DNA from 2 places in the Brucella sp. TWI432 genome. Region 1 is predicted to be linked to the other one. Evidence: predicted binding sites of a transcription regulator. Region 1 holds the regulator's gene; the other holds the start of a gene.

Region 1 (8,585 bases):
CAGCGGACGCTGTGCGAAAATGAATTTCGCGCCGTCGGCCAGCTCGACAAGCGTTTTTGCGCGATCCTTAAGGCCCGGCATTGCGGTGAGAAGTTGCGCACGTCCCTTGTCATCAAGGGCTTTTGCAAGCTCTTCGCCGCCCTCAATTTCCGGCAGCACAGCGATGAGAGCATCAAACAGTGCTTTATCATCACTGTTACGCATATAAACGCCGTTGATGGCTTCCAGTTTCTGAAAGTCAAAACGTGCCGCGCCTTTATTGATGTCTTTCACGTCGAACCATTCGATCATCTGTTCGGTTGACATGATTTCATCGTCGCCATGGCTCCAGCCAAGGCGAACTAGATAGTTGCGCAGCGCTTCCGGCAGATAACCCATGGCGCGATAGGCATCAACGCCCAGTGCGCCGTGACGCTTGGATAGTTTTGCACCATCTGCGCCGTGGATCAGCGGGATGTGTGACATTTGCGGAACGTCCCAGCCCATCGCATCATAAATCACGGTCTGGCGTGCCGCATTGGTCAGGTGATCATCGCCACGGATAATATCGGTGACCCCCATATCATGATCGTCGACGACAACAGCATGCATATAGGTTGGATTGCCGTCCGAACGCAGAATGATGAAATCATCAAGATCCTTGTTCGGGAAACGCACATCGCCCTGTACGGCATCGCGTACCAGTGTTTCGCCTTCGCGAGGTGCCTTGATTCGGATGACTGGCTTTACACCTGCCGGTGCTTCGGATGGATCACGGTCGCGCCAGCGGCCATCATAACGCGGCGGACGGCCTTCGGCCCGGGCCTTCTCGCGCATGTCTTCCAGCTCTTGCGGCGTTGCATAGCAATAGTAGGCTTTGCCTTTGGCAACCAGTTCTTCAGCCACTTCGCGATGACGCGGTGCGCGTTCGAACTGCGAAATGACGTCACCATCCCAGTCAAGGCCAAGCCATGTCAGACCGTCGAGAATTGCAGCCGTTGCTGCATCCGTGGAGCGTTCGCGGTCGGTATCCTCGATGCGCAACAGCATTTTGCCGCCGCTGTGCTTGGCATAAAGCCAATTGAACAGGGCGGTCCGGGCTCCGCCAATATGAAGGAAACCCGTGGGCGAGGGGGCAAAACGGGTTACGACCGGTTTCGACATGACAGCTCCACTATAAAGGCCGCGTCAGGGTACAGCAGATGTGCTGGACGAGGCAGAATTTTGAATATGTAGCGCCCGTTTGTTCATAATCTACAGGCGTCAAGGATTCTTGAGTGAGAACCCTATCGATTTTGACTGGGGTTCATGTAGCATAGGCAGCACAGTGCGCAAGGGCTTCGCGCGATCGGGGAACACTTTTGCAGTCAGGCGGGGGCATGACGAGCATAAGGGACACACAGGAAATAAGCGAACGGGTATTTGTCAAAGACATGTCCGCGGGGCTTGAACGCGCCTTATTGCCCGAACCTTGGATACCTTATAAAGCAAGCGAAGATTTATCTCCCATCTTACCACAACAGCATCGAACCCCATCACAGCGACTGTCGGCGCTGGCTTCGCTTGCGTGGCTCAACTTAAGTGCTGCAATGCTAAGGGAAATCGGCAGGGGCATGTTTTTCCTGCTGTTTCCGGTCTTCATGGGCATCGGGGCGATTGTCTATTTCACACTCTCATTTGAACCTCATTGGTTGCCCATTCTGGCAATTCTAACCGCTCTTGGTGGTGTTCGAGTTTTATCACGCAGGCATTTTCTGTCATCGCGGTTGCTAACGCTGGCCCTTGCGCTTCAGTTGGGAGTGATTGCGGGAAAATTTGAAACAGAGTGGCGAGCCACGCAATTGTTAGGCTCGGAGGTCGCGACGCGCATTACAGGAAGGGTGGCAGCGCTCGAATATAAGGATAACGGCAGTTGGCGTGTGACGCTTGATTTGATCGAAACCCAAAGACCGAAGCTTCGCTATGCACCACAACGCATCCGCATTACAGCGCGCGATATTCCGGCACGCACGACAATTGGCAGCGGATTAACTGGCTTTGCGCGTCTGCGCGTGCCTTCTGGGCCGTTGAGACCGGGCAATTATGATTTTGCATTCCATGCCTATTTTGCCGGGATTGGAGCGAATGGCTTTTTTCTTGGAACTCCGAAAATTGCAGATGTTTTGGAACCGAAGGGGCTTAAGGCGACGATTGCAACTGAAATTGCCAGATTGCGTGTCCATGTTTCCGAGAGGATTGCGGAGGTGCTTTCAGGGGAAGATGGCAGTGTTGCCGCCGCACTGATCGCAGGCGAGCGGGCAGGGATCAGTGATGAAACCAACAATGATCTGCGCAAGGCGGGGCTTGCGCATATTCTGTCAATTTCTGGCCTGCATATGGTGCTGGCAGCCGGTGTGGTCATGATGTCTCTTCGTGCATTATTCGCGCTTTTTCCCGCCTTCAGCGCACGTTATGCTGTCAAGAAATATGCTGCATTTCTCTCGCTTTTGAGTTGCACTTTTTATCTCGCTATGTCGGGCGCAGATGTTGCGGCACAGCGCAGCTACTTGATGATTGTCGTCATGCTTTGTGCGCTGTTGGCTGATCGTGCGGCGATCAGTATGCGAAATCTGGCTATTGCGGCCGTGGCGATGATTGCCATTTCTCCGCATGAAATTCTGGGGCCGAGCTTTCAGATGTCGTTTTCGGCGACTGCGGGGCTGATTGCTGCATTTGCCTGGTGGAGCGACCGAAAAATGCGCAAGCAATCGGCAGGTAATAATCTGCGCTCATCACCCCGTGGAACGATGACAAAGATACTTTTTCCGACATTTGCGACGGGGGCGACATCCATTGTTGCCGGTGTAGCGAGCGGTATATTTGCCGCCTATCATTTTAACAACACGGCGCCCTTTGGACTTGTTGGAAACGTGCTGGCGCTACCAGTCATTTCGATACTTGTGATGCCGTTTGCAGTGTTAAGCTTGATATTGATGCCGTTGCAACTTGATTGGCTGCCATTGCAGGTCATGGGATTTGGCATCTTGCTGGTGAGATATATTGCGAGCTTTGTGGCCAGCTTTTCACCCGATGGTAATCCGGGTGTCATGCCGGTGATGACGCTGATCCTGTGGACTGTCGCGCTTGTCATATCCGTCACATTCACCACAAGATTGCGATTGTTGGCATTGCCTTTCGTTATGGCAGGTCTTGTGGTGTTTATGCGCTCGCCCATGCCCGATATCCTCATTAGCGAGGACGCGAAATTAGTGGCGGTACGATTGCGCGATGGAAGTTTCGCAGTCAACCGCAGCAGACCTCCGCAATTTACGGCGCAGAACTGGCAGACGGCCTATCTGATTGATGATTTTATCCCACCGCAGAGTGCGATGAAACGAAGTGCTGGCGCGCGCGAGGACGGCTTTATCTGTGAGGATGGGCTTTGCACCCTGTCACTTCGGGACGGGCGCATATTTGCCTATACCGCTCAGGAAGAAATGCACGAGATTGCCTGTAATGTCGGGGACGTTGTGGTTTTGGCGATTGCAGGCAAAGACTTAAGCTGCACGCGTTCGTCTACGCTGGTGATTGGCCGACAGGAACTGGCCTTGAAAGGAACGCTCGAAATAAGGCTGGGAGAGGAAATGCAGCGCCATCAGGCGGTTTCTCCTGATCCAGCGGTCCGCGACGATCATCAGATTTATCGCTTTACCGTTGCGGAGCAGCGCAAGGATGCAGCCTATGCCGATTATTTAAATTTTTCAGTCGGTGCGCCAACGCGCCCCTGGCAGCTTCATCGTCTCTATTCGCGCGCCGCACGCGGTCAGCCTGAGCGCGAATATAAGAAGAGAGCGAAAGTATTTACTATCGGGGTGGAAACAGAAGAAACGCTCTAAAGGACTCTATTAAAAGCATGCTCCTATCGATCCTTGTTTTGATCCGACAGGACTTATGCTTTCCGTCTATGCAGAGCATTTCCCGTTTTGATTGAATTATGGGAAATGCTCTATCTGTTTGTTTTTACGCATTTTGCCAGCAATTTTCGATAGAAAAGAGGCTGTCGGCCTCTCCTTTCCCGAACGATTTTTAGTACCGTCGTATCAGACCGATCAGCTTGCCCTGTACGCGGACCCGGTCAGGTCCGAAAATGCGTGTTTCATAAGCCGGGTTGGCGGCTTCCAGCGCAATCGATGCGCCCTTACGGCGGAACCGCTTCAGTGTCGCTTCTTCATCATCGACGAGAGCCACGATGATTTCCCCCGGGCTGGCGGTATCGCCACGCTTGATGATGACCGTATCACCATCAAAAATACCGGCTTCAATCATCGAATCGCCTTTGACCTCAAGCGCGTAATGCTCACCCGCACCAAGCATTTCGGGTGGAAGGCTGATGGAATGTGTCTGATTTTGAATGGCCGAAATTGGTACACCGGCTGCGATGCGACCCATCATGGGAATTGAGACCATCGCCGATGCATCACTATTGGCTGAAACCGGGGCGGTGCGCGCTGCTGAAGGCGCAGAGGGGGCTTTGCCGAGGCTGCCCTCAATAACGCTGGGCGCGAATTTCTTCTGCGCGTTCAGACCGGGGGCTATCGAATCGGGCAGGCGCAACACTTCAAGCGCGCGGGCACGGTTTGGCAGCCTGCGAATGAAGCCACGTTCTTCAAGGGCGGTAATCAGCCGATGAATGCCCGATTTGGATGCCAGATCGAGCGCCTCTTTCATCTCATCGAAAGAGGGGGGAATGCCTGTTTCTTTCATACGTTCATGAATGAACAGCAGGAGCTCGTGCTGTTTACGGGTCAACATGCGCATACCCTCCGGACCAGAATCAAATAAAAACATAACCAGAACAAACACTATATGTTCCAGTCTTGTTCCGCAATGGTTTTAAAATTATTAATATGGGCCGACCCTATTGGATTTTACTATAGCATCATTATCGTGCAAGCATCACCCGCTGCGGCCGCGGGTGCATTTTCTTCTCTGATCAAAAGGGCATCGGAAGCCACCAGCGCTGACAGCATTGAGGAATCCTGAAGTGGATACGGCGTCGCGGTGAGTGTGCCATCCGCCGCCTGTTCAACCGTTGCGCGGACATAATCACGACGATGATCGTTCGCATTCATTGGCTTGCCAAGACGTGCCGGGCGGAAATCCGCGGTCAAATGACGCCCTGATAATTTCGCGATCAGCGGACGCAGAAATACCAAGCTGCAAACGAGGCTTGAAACCGGGTTGCCCGGCAGGCCGATGACATGAACGGTTTTGCCGGATACAGTTTTGTGTCCATACATCAGTGGCTTGCCGGGACGCATGGCGATTTTCCAGAAGTCGAGATCGACACCACAATTTTTCAACGCGCCGTGCATAAAATCGCGATCACCAACCGATGCGCCGCCGATGGTCACGAGAATGTCGACACCATCATCGAGAACCTGACTGATTGCGGATTCGATCTTTGCGGGGTCGTCGCTGATAATGCCCATATCTTCAGGTTTTCCACCTGTACGACGCACGATTTCAGCAACGCCAATGCTGTTGGAGGCGACGATCTGGTCGGCACCGGGAATCGTGCCCGGAGGAACGAGTTCATCCCCTGTGGCCAGAATGGCAATGCGCGGCTGCTTGAAAACAGAAATCATGGCATTGCCGCTGGCAGCGGCAAGCGAAAGGGCCGGGGCATCAAGTTCCCGCCCACTTGGCAGAATAGTGTCACCAGGCGCAAAATCGAGGCCCGCATGACGGATGTGACGGCCTTTGTCCAATCCCTGACGGATTGTGAGCTTGCCGCCGGATCGTTCCGTGTCTTCCTGAATAACGATACTATCAGCGCCTACCGGCATCGGCGCGCCGGTGAAGATGCGGACCGCTTCGCCTTGTTTCAGTTGGCCTTCGAAGCGTTTTCCGGCGGCTGATTCGCCGATGATACTGAATTCAAGAGGATAGTTGATGTTTTGTGGGGCCATCAATGCATAGCCATCCATGGCCGAGCAATCGAAGGGCGGCTGTTTCAGCTTGGCTTGAACAGGTTCTGCAACAACACGTCCGCCTGCTTCAGAAAGAGAGAGCGTCTCTGTGCCATGCGGCTCTGCATTATTGAGAATACGTGCAAGGGCCTCATCGATTGGAAGCAGGGACATGCGTTTTCCTCTCGTCTGAAAAATCAGGCTTTCCAGTCACCTGACTTGCCACCGCTCTTTGCCGAAACGCGAATGTTGGTAATTTCCATGTGGCGATCAACGGCCTTCGCCATATCATAGATGGTCAGGCAAGTAACTGATACGGCAGTCAGCGCTTCCATCTCAACGCCGGTTCGGCCTTTTAGTTTCGCAGTCGCAGAGATGCGAAGGCCGGGAAGTGACAGATCCGGTTCAATGTCTACTGACACCTTTGTCAGCATCAATGGGTGGCAAAGTGGAATGAGATCAGCGGTCTTCTTCGCGGCCATAATGCCTGCAAGACGGGCAGTGCCGATAACGTCGCCTTTTGCGGCATTGCCTTCCAGAATAAGCGCCAGAGTTTCCGGCTTCATTCTCACCGCTCCTTCGGCGGTGGCCACGCGTTCAGTTTCAGCCTTGTCGCCGACATCGACCATATGGGCGGCGCCTGTCTGGTCGATATGGGTGAGCTTGGCAGACATGGTTCACACCCTACCGGTCAGAAGTTCACGGGTGGCTGATGCCACATCTTCTTTACGCATCAGGCTTTCGCCGATCAGGAATGTGCCGATATTCGATTTTTCGAGACGCAGGCAGTCGTCATGGGTGAAGATGCCGCTTTCGCCCACCAGAAGGCGGTCCGAAGGCACCATCTTTGCGAGGCGTTCAGAGACTGCGAGATCGACTTCAAATGTGCGCAGATTGCGATTGTTTACGCCAACGAGGCGCGATGAAAGTTTCAGCGCACGTTCCATTTCTTCCTCGTCATGCACTTCAATCAGTGCATCCATGCCGAGATCAAAAGCAGTTTCTTCCAGCGCTTTTGCAAGGTCATCATCGACGCTTGCCATAATGATAAGAATGCAATCTGCGCCCCAGCTGCGCGCCTCATAGACCTGATAGGTATCGAAGAGGAAATCTTTGCGCAGGGCGGGCAGCGAGCATGCATTGCGCGCTGCAATCAGAAATTCAGGCGCGCCCTGAAAAGAGGGCGTATCTGTGAGAACAGAAAGGCAGGCAGCACCACCATCTTCATAGGCTTTTGCCAATGCCGGTGGGTCAAAATCCGGGCGGATAAGGCCTTTTGACGGGCTTGCCTTCTTGATTTCGGCAATGAGTGCGAATTGGTCTGCAGCGCGCTTGGATTCCAGTGCACTTAGAAAGCCGCGCGTTGCGGGCTGATCTTTGGCCTGTGCCGTTACTTCTTGGAGCGGAAGGCGAGCCTTGGCAGCAGCGATTTCTTCGCGCTTATAGGCTTCGATTTTCCGCAGAATGTCAGTGGACATGTTTTTTCTTCTCCGTCAAAGCGGCTTGTCATGAGACACAGCGATAACTTTTTGCAGCACTTCAAGCGCTGAACCGCTGTCGATTGATTGCGCGGCGAGGGTGATGCCTTCCATGAGGTCGTTTGCTTTGCCTGCAATCACCAGTGCTGCGGCAGAATTCAACAGCACGATGTCACGATAAGCATTTTTCGCGCCCTCAAGTACGTCAAGCAGGGCTTTGGCATTCACTTCGGCATCGCCCCCTTTAAGCTCGGACATGTCCACGCGACGCAGGCCGACTTCTTCAGGAGTGATCTCAAAAGTGCGAATGTTTCCGTTTTCGAGTGCCGCGATCTTTGTTGTGCCAGCCGTGGTCATTTCATCAAGGCCATCGCCATAGACAACCCATGCCGTTTCAGAGCCAAGCTCTTTAAGCACTTCTGCCAGCGGTTCGACCCATTCAGCGGAAAAGACGCCAACCAGTTGCCGCTTAACGCTTGCCGGGTTTGAAAGTGGTCCAAGCAGATTGAAAATTGTTCTCGTGCCGAGTTCGACACGTGACGGTCCGACATGACGCATTGCTGAATGATGCATCGGTGCAAACATGAAGCCGAGACCAGCTTCATCAATGCTGCGCGCAATGGTATTGGCATCAGCTTCGATATTCACGCCCAAAGCAGCCAAAGCATCGGCTGCACCAGAGCGGGATGAGAGGGCGCGGTTGCCATGTTTTGCAACCGGAACACCTGCGCCCGCTACAACAAAAGCGGAGCAGCTGGAGACATTATAAGAACCAGACTGGTCACCGCCGGTGCCAACGATGTCAACCGCGTCAGCAGAAGCGCTTACCGGCAGCATACGTGAGCGCATGGATGAAACAGCACCCGCAATTTCAGGTACGGTTTCGCCACGCACACGCAACGCCATCAGGAAACCACCAATCTGCGACGGTGTCGCCTGACCGGACATCATGATGTCAAAAGCTGCCTTGGAATCCTCAAACGACAGTGGGGTGCCTAAGGCAGCCTTGGCGATATAGGGTTTTAAGTCAGCCATGATTTATGTCCGTTGCCTATCAGAGTGCCAGAAGATCAGAATGCCAGCGCGCGGTTGATCGCTGCTTGATTGATCTTCACTGGATATTGCTTCTGCAATTCACCAACCAGTTGCTCAAGAACATCGTCGGTCAGTGCGTTTG
Region 2 (8,585 bases), on a different contig from region 1:
CGAATCAAGCGATGGAGCGAGCGGAAAGGCACCTTGGAGCGGAATGCGTTTTGCGGTCGGCTTGAAACCGACCAAACCATTGAGTGCCGCCGGAATGCGAACGGAACCGCCTGTATCAGAACCAATCGCAATTTCACTGGTGCCCTGCGCAACAGAAACCGCAGCACCGGACGACGACCCTCCCGGCACACGTGTTGGATCGACGGCATTTGCCGGAACGCCATAATGCGGATTGAGCCCCACTGCAGTGAACGCAAATTCCGTCATGTGGGTCTTGCCGACGATGATGGCACCCGCAGCTCTCAGGCGTTGCACAATAATCGCGTCCGTATGCGCAGGCGCAGCCGTTTTGCGAATGATGGAGCCAGCCAGCGTTGGCTCTCCTTTCACATCGAACAGGTCTTTGATCGAAACGATCCGGCCATCAAGCGGACCAAGAACACGCCTCTCTTTCGCACGTTGCTCAGACGCGCTGGCCTCAAGACGCGCCGTCTCCTGATAGATAACACTGAAGACGCACTCATTTTTCGCGCTCGTCTCAAGCTCATTCAGAATTGTCTCCAGATTTTGCCGACAGCTTTGCATTTTCGTTTCCATATTCAAATTGCGATCAGCCCTTTGCCGGGCTTGCAGTCGGGCGATAGTCATCAGAACCCCAATGCAGAATCACCGGAGATCGGCATTCTTTTGCGAGTTGTGGATTATAATGTCGGTGTAGCATAGAAAGTCCCATTTTCAGCAGCATTTTGCCAGAACGCACCGGCCACTGTCGTTCCCGCTCTACCGTTTCAAGTCCTTTGAGAAAGCAGCATACATCAATCAGTACGCCGCTTAATTCGGGTCCAACGGCATCCAGCGCCCGCTCCACGCGCATCCGGCTTGCCAGCGCAATATCGGTGAGTTCCGCCATCCCACCCGGCCCCGAACGCGTGGAACCAGAAACACCGACATCCCAGCGCGCTGACATGGATGGCATCATAGCGCCACGGGTAAAATCGGCCCGTAATCTCTCGCCTGCGCGAAATTCATCTTCACAAATGAAACTTCCACCATCTGCGTTGCGAAGACGATAAAGTTTCGCAAGCGGAGATTCAGACAGGTTGATTTCAACCTTTTCGCCGTGCTCAATCTCAACGGTTTCTGTCTTGCGCACAGGTTTTGGATTTTTCGCCGCAGTCTTGCGCGTATAGCCTGAAATCACCAAGCGCTCGCCTTCGCAAATCACAATGCCGCGCTTTTGCATTGCATCCAGTTCGACACGCGTTACGGCTATATTTCCCTGCTCGCCAACCAGCAAAACATGTGTTTCGCGGACCGAATCCTGCATCTCACAGCCACCCTGCCTGAGAAAACGAATGATCCGGGCTTCGGACGTCGAATATGTTGTGCTCATGCTGCCATCCTCCACGCCGAGAACCCTTGATTAACAACCTTTTCCAGCGTCGCAACCACAGCGTCGTAATCCTCATCATCGCGCCTGTCCTCCACGAGGTGGCAGGCATACATAACCGTCGTACGATCGCGGGCAAAACCGACAGCCACCTCACGCATCACCATTCCGAATGAAGTATGTGCGAGATACATTCCCAATTGTCGAACCTGTGCCACTTCTCTCCTGCATCGCAAAGGCGAACGTAATTCTGCGCCACTGACAGCGAAATAAGCAGACAATAAATCGATAAGCGCATCACAGATTTCCACGTTTTTCTCCTGACGCCTGCGCCCCAAAGCAGGACCGGAATTATCCGGGTTAAGCGTTCGTCCGTGTCGCGCTGCAATGACTCGTAAAGCTTCTACAGCTTCTGCGCGGGTATGGATGATATCCGAAAATTTCAGAGACATTCATCTTTCCTCACCATTATAGGAATATGTTCTTATAATGAGGATTCTGCAAGTGGGGATAAGTTTATTGAAGCACTAGGACACTTCATTATCCAGAGATTTTATCAAAAAATAGGAATTTTATCCAACGGCCGTCAAAGACGGTGATCCTATCATCGGTACGCATCACGAACCCATGAAAGATCACCAAATGGAAATTGTTCTTCGTAAAGCCTGCCAGGCATTTCTGGCAGCACGCAGCCAGGAGCGTATGAACTCCATGCAGCGCATCGCACTACAGATTATCGCCGGTATCGATATGGATAATCTCTTGAGCGCCCCGCAAGACCAACAAAAACAAGCGCAAAGCAAGCTTATCCGGTTGATTGAGCGCGAGCGCCTGAAGGGCGTCAGCGGCCACTGGAGCTACGATCTCAACAGACATATCGCTTTGAAGCAGGCGCTCGACAGGCTTGGCGGAGAAATAAATACAATGAAGAGAAAGACCGTATCAGGCATAGCGAGATAAGCGCTCGAATAAAATTCAAATAAAAATAGCCCGGCATATCAATGCCGGGCTACACTCAACCTGTTTTACAACACGTAACGAATTAAAGCTCCGATCTGATTAAAACAGATCAAAGCTCTAAATTTTTCTATTTGAAGCACAATCTTAACGACCTTCGCTTCGCTCCGGTCGGATTATGCTCTAAATTATGCGTCCTTAGGCTTACGGCCCAGACCCATCTTCTTTGCAAGACGCGAACGTGCTGCAGCATAGTTCGGAGCAACCATTGGATAGTTAGGATCAAGATCCCACTTTTCACGATACTGCTCAGGAGACAGGCTGTAATGGGTCATCAGGTGACGCTTCAGCGACTTGAACTTTTTGCCGTCTTCGAGGCAAATGATGTAATCATCATGAACCGATTTCTTCGGATTTACGGCCGGCTTTGGTTTTTCAACAACGACAGGCGCTTCTTCACGAGCAACGTGGCTCTTGAAAGCAGCATGTACTTCTGAAATCAGGAGAGGCAGTTCACTTGCGCGAATAGAATTATTTCCGACATAAGCTGCAACAACATCAGCAGTCAGGCTGAGAAGCAATTCTGCGCTCTCGTCGTAAACTTCAGAGTTTTCCATTTTATTTCCTTTTTGGTCGTCTTAGCATCAAACAGATTATGGCTCTCAAAAACCTGAATGCCGTCTGCGCGAATTTCTTATCCCCACCCCACCTTACAAACGATGCAATTAACAATGAATAGTGTCATTTGCAATAGAATTGTCAAACCACATTACATTAAAGTGGCCGGCTTCTTCTTATGTCATTAAATACAACATAATTATTCCCGGACTCAGGCCATCAAGTTGACTGAAAACACACAGACAGCGCTGCTTTCAGCGCCATAATTTATTCGTATTGATGGGCGGAAATGGAAAATTGTGTTAGCGCGCCCTTACGTTGTAGAGCACTCATAAGCAATCATTTTTTTGTGATAAGTCTTTTACCATAAGCTAAAACAAATATCATTCTGCACGTGAGACCCTGAACAAGGAGTCGGGCAACAAAAAGGCCAGAGTACAATATATTTTGATTAAATAAACTCGCATTCAACGGTGTCACCAACTATATATTCGACATACGTACATCAGCAGATTGAGCCCGATTAGCGTAGACAAGATTTATCAGTGGGTTGAAGCACTTACCCCGGAGCGCGCTTTGATCAGATTGAATCACATCAGTGCGCTAAACTGACAAGAACCAACTGGCAGTCTTACACTGCAATGCGCCAAAGAGAGGACAAAACCATGTCAAGCTCTACCAGTCAGAGAAGCAATCTTAAGGTTGTTAAGACTGATGCCGAATGGCGGGAACAGCTCACGCCCATTCAGTATCAGATCACACGCCAGCACGGCACAGAACGCGCTTTTTCAAGCCCGAATTTCGACAGTTCGCTGCATGGAACCTATCGATGCGTTTGTTGTGATCGTCCGCTCTACAAGTCGGAAGCGAAATATGAATCAGGCACTGGCTGGCCAAGTTTCTATCAGCCGATTGAACCTGATGCCGTTTCTGCATTTGAAGATCATTCCTATGGTATGACCCGCACTGAAATCCGCTGCTCAGACTGCGATGCGCATCTGGGCCACGTCTTTCCCGATGGTCCGCCACCAACCGGCCTGCGCTATTGCATGAACGGAAATGCACTGATTTTCGATCAGGATTAATTCTTGTGTTTAACAGTCCGGAACGGCACAACGGTTCGGACTGATTTCATTTGCTTTTTACTGGATTTTACATGCCACACGACACCAATTTTCCTCAGCCACCAAAAGCACCAAAGCATCCTGCGAGCGATACACGCCATGGCATCACCCGCACCGATGATTATGCGTGGCTGCGCGCCGATAACTGGCAGGAGGTCTTCAAGGATCCGTCTGTTCTGGCGCCTGAAATTCATGATCATCTGGAGGCAGAAAACGCCTATCAAACAGCGCTCATGAAAGATACAGAAGCGCTTCAGAAGCAGCTGTTTGCCGAGATGCGTGGTCGCATCAAGGAAGACGATTCATCGATTCCGTCAAAGGACGGTCCCTATGCTTATGGCATGTCGTTCCGGACCGGCGGCGAGCAGCCTTACTTCATTCGCACCCCACACGATGGCGGTGATGAAACCATTCTGCTCGATGGCGACAAGGAAGCGGAAGATAAAGCTTATTTCCGCCTCGCATCCGCCGATCATTCGCCCGATCACAATCGCTTGATCTGGGGCTATGACGATAAGGGATCAGAGTTCTACAAGCTCAGAGTTCGTGATCTCAGCACCATGTCGGATCTCGAAGATATTCTGTCGGATACCAACGGCGGCGGAAGCTGGGATGCAGACAGCAAAGGTTTTTTCTATACTTTGCTGGATGAAAACCATCGCCCCTCCAAGGTCTTTTACCATGAAATCGGCACTGAACAGTCGCAGGATAAGCTGATCTATGAAGAGAAGGACGCCGGTTTCTTCCTCGGTGTTGGCGGTTCTGCACTGGATGATTTTATCTTCATCGATATTCACGATCACGAGACTTCGGAATGCTGGCTGTTGCCAGCCAACGATCCATCTGCAAAACCGCAGTTGATCATGGCGCGCCAAACGGGTGTTGAATACGATATCGCGCCCGGCGGCGATGAGTTCTTCATTCTGACGAATGTTGACAGCGCCAAAGACTTCAAGATCATGCGCGCGCCCGCATCGGCACCGCAACCAGAAAACTGGGAAGAGCTGGTTCCAGAAGTACCGGGACGCCTGATCTTGTCGCATTCCGCCTATAAGCGGCATCTGGTCTGGATGGAACGTGACAATGGCCTGCCACGCATCATTATCCGTGATCGCGAAACCGGTGAGCAGCACGCGATTGCATTCGACGAAGAAGCCTATTCGCTTGGCCTGCATGGCAGCGCGGAATATGATACAGATGTTATTCGCTTCTCCTATTCTTCGATGACCACGCCTGAGCAGCTGTTTGATTACAATATGCGCACGCGTGAACGCGCACTGCTTAAAACGCAGGAAGTCCCATCAGGCCATAATATTGCTGACTATGTGACACGCCGCGTCCTTGCTCCGGCAGCGGATGGCGAGTTGGTGCCTGTGTCGCTGATCTATCACAAGGATACAAAGCTCGACGGTTCGGCCCCTTGCCTGCTTTATGGCTATGGTTCTTACGGCATCACCATCCCAGCAAGTTTCAGCACCTCGCGCCTGTCGCTTGTTGATCGTGGCTTCGTCTATGCCATCGCGCATATTCGTGGCGGCAAGGACAAGGGTTTTGCCTGGTACGAAAACGGCAAACGTGAAAAGAAGACCAACACGTTTACGGATTTCATTGCAGCCGCAAAACACCTCGTCAGCGAAGGCTTTACCCGCCATGATCGCATCGTCGCGCATGGTGGTTCGGCAGGCGGCATGCTGATGGGCGCGATTGCCAATATGGCACCGGAAGCCTTTGGCGGTATCATCGCGGAAGTGCCTTTTGTCGATGTTCTCAACACCATGCTCGACGATACACTGCCGCTGACGCCGCCAGAATGGCCGGAATGGGGCAATCCGATCACCTCGGAAACCGATTACCGCAACATCGCGTCCTATTCGCCTTACGATAATGTCCGCGCGCACGCGTATCCGCGCATTCTGGCAGTGGCTGGTCTGACCGACCCGCGCGTTACCTATTGGGAACCTGCCAAGTGGGTTGCGAAACTGCGCGAGCTTAAGACAGACGAGCACCCAGTTCTTTTCCGCATCAATATGGATGCCGGACATGCCGGAGCGTCAGGCCGGTTCTCTCGACTGGAGGAAGTCGCTTACACCTATGCTTTTGCGCTGAAAGCAGTCGGAAAAGCTTAGCAGCCTTACTTATAATCATTCCCGGCAAATCATTTGCCGGGAGTTTTTATTGAGCTTATATTGTCTAGATCAATACACGCGGAGATCAGTTCATGCATCGCGCATTTTTGACCGCTCTCATTGCTTTTCCTTTGTTGGCCCCAGCAACACAGGCTGGAGCTCAGGTGCGCAAAAATGTCAGCGAATATGCGGGGCAGCGTTGCAACACGCCACCACGCGGCAGCGGTATCATTGTCGGTCAGTTCAGCGGTGTGGACGATTCGCCCTTTATCAGTGACGGTGACGGGCGCGTGCCGATTGATCGCTACCGCTGTTTCACGACAATGGCAGAGTGCAAAGGCTGGCTCTATACCATGCAAAGCAAGTACACGAGTGCCGGAGCGGCAACGGTTGTGCGCTGTACAAAGCGGTAATCAGCGACTGGACGGATAGCCGTTTGAATGCGCCGGAATGGTTTTGAGATAAGCAGCAATCGCATCGCGATCGGCATCTGTCAGGTGCGCCATATTGGTTACGACATCCGCCATTGATCCACCGAGTGAATCAAAATCAGGTGTGAAGCCGCTTTGCAGTGCATAGGCGATATCATTTTCACTCCAATCACCAATACCACCCTCTCCAGAAGTGATATTGGGAACCACACCCTTGCGTCCATCGCTGCCCGTTTCAGGCGACAGAGCACCGGCCATCCATTGCGTATCATCAAGCCCGCCAATGACAGTGCGCGGCGTATGGCACTCGCCACAATGACCAAGCGCTTCGGTCAGATATTGACCGCGCTTGACCTGATCAGACACATTTGTCAGTTCAACCACCGGCTTGTCGGACAGATAAAGCTGCTTCCAAAGCCCCAAGCCACGACGGATATTGAACGGAAATCCGAGCTTATGCGGTGCCGTCACATTATCAGACGCAGGCAAAGTCTTCATATAGGCAAACAGGTCTGCCACATCCTGCGGCTGCATTTTTGCGTAAGATGTGTAGGGAAAAGATGGATAGAGATGCTCCCCTGCCCGCCCTGTTCCTTTGAGCATTGCATTGGCAAAGTCGTGCAGGGTCCAATTGCCAATGCCCTCTTCTGACGGAGAAATATTGGGTGCAATGAATGTACCAAAATCCGAAACCAATTCGTGGCCACCAGCGAGTAGCTTTCGGTCCTCATCTTTTGCTTCGGGCGCCGCATGACAGGAAGCGCAGCCCCCTGCCCAGAACACCTGCTCGCCCTTTGTAACATCACCCGGCTGCAAGGATGCGATCACCGACTGATCCACCGTCTGCGGCGTTGTCAGCATCCAAAAGGAGGCTGCACCAATGATGATTACAGCGCCTGCGGCATATGCGATTTTACGGGCCATTGTTGTGCTGATGTTAATTCTTCTTCACCCGATAGGCCTGATGGCAAGAACCGCAATTGGCTGCAACCTGCTGAAAGGCTGGCTTCAAAGCATCAAGATCAGCAGGTTTGGCCGCGAGCGCTGCGGCTGCGTCAGAGCGAAATTTTTCAACGTGCTTGACGAAGTCTTGCTTGTTTTCCCAAATCTTTGGCGAAGCTTCCGTGTCACCCTGATCAGAACCGGCTGGGAACAAGGCATCAACGTCAAACTTCTTCGCATCAGCGTTGATCTTTTCAAGGGCTGCGAGAGCGGTTACGGCATCAAAAGGCTTATCACCCTTCACCATCGGTGCGAGCTGTCCAACAGAACGCCCCATATCCTTCATGATTGCCTGACGGTCTGCAATCGCATCGGCATGGGCTGCGCCGGCGGTCAAAAGAGCCACTGAGCTGATAGCCAGAAAAAATGAACGCATACGGTCCTCCGCAGTTGAAAATGGATGAAAATCACCCCTATGCAAATATCTGATACGTTCACCGCCTTTGCAACAAGCGTACCTATTAAATGGTGACAATAATAAACAACATGCTGATATTATATCGAATATTACAATATATTCACGTTAACGTGAAAATCATGATTAAAATACCATTGTTTAAGCGCTCTCAGCGTTGCGGCCTAATCTATGAACGAGCACCCATAATCATGAATGCAAAAATCATATTTTATGCAATTCTTGATCAGCAAATAAAAACCCCGCTTTCGCGGGGTTTAAAGCTCATTATGAAATGGCAGATTATGCCTTTTCGTAAAGCTCCAGGACATAATCCCAGTTGATCAGGCTGTCCACAAAAGCTTCGAGGTACTTCGGACGCGCGTTGCGGTAGTCGATATAGTAGGAATGTTCCCATACGTCGACGCCGAGGATTGGCGTTGCGCCGTGAACGAGCGGGCTTTCACCGTTTGCAGTCTTCGAGATTTCGAGCTTGCCGTCTTTAACCGACAACCATGCCCAACCCGAACCGAACTGACCAGC

What was found. The regulator LexA, encoded in region 1, represses DNA repair genes until DNA is damaged. The targets are predictions, from matches to a motif close to TGTTCNNNNTGTGTTCNG.
Positions count from the first base shown of each region.
Region 2: the regulator LexA is predicted to act here: its motif matches at 1,999-2,016, upstream of ABE527_RS04005 (cytoplasmic protein).

Region 1 is NZ_JBDJNL010000002.1:361,830-370,414, forward strand. It holds gene gltX (glutamate--tRNA ligase) at 1-1,143, opposite strand, end outside; gene ABE527_RS06880 (ComEC/Rec2 family competence protein) at 1,359-3,854, shown strand; gene lexA (transcriptional repressor LexA) at 4,045-4,770, opposite strand; gene ABE527_RS06890 (molybdopterin molybdotransferase MoeA) at 4,890-6,104, opposite strand; gene moaC (cyclic pyranopterin monophosphate synthase MoaC) at 6,128-6,604, opposite strand; gene trpC (indole-3-glycerol phosphate synthase TrpC) at 6,608-7,408, opposite strand; gene trpD (anthranilate phosphoribosyltransferase) at 7,424-8,443, opposite strand; gene ABE527_RS06910 (peptidyl-prolyl cis-trans isomerase) at 8,479-8,585, opposite strand, start outside.
Region 2 is NZ_JBDJNL010000001.1:803,931-812,515, reverse strand. It holds gene ABE527_RS04020 (amidase) at 1-585, opposite strand, end outside; gene ABE527_RS04015 (DUF6456 domain-containing protein) at 611-1,393, opposite strand; gene ABE527_RS04010 (helix-turn-helix domain-containing protein) at 1,390-1,836, opposite strand; gene ABE527_RS04005 (cytoplasmic protein) at 2,033-2,350, shown strand; gene ABE527_RS04000 (Ros/MucR family transcriptional regulator) at 2,536-2,964, opposite strand; gene msrB (peptide-methionine (R)-S-oxide reductase MsrB) at 3,631-4,050, shown strand; gene ABE527_RS03990 (S9 family peptidase) at 4,122-6,215, shown strand; gene ABE527_RS03985 (hypothetical protein) at 6,308-6,628, shown strand; gene ABE527_RS03980 (c-type cytochrome) at 6,629-7,570, opposite strand; gene ABE527_RS03975 (c-type cytochrome) at 7,584-8,024, opposite strand; gene ABE527_RS03970 (superoxide dismutase) at 8,346-8,585, opposite strand, start outside.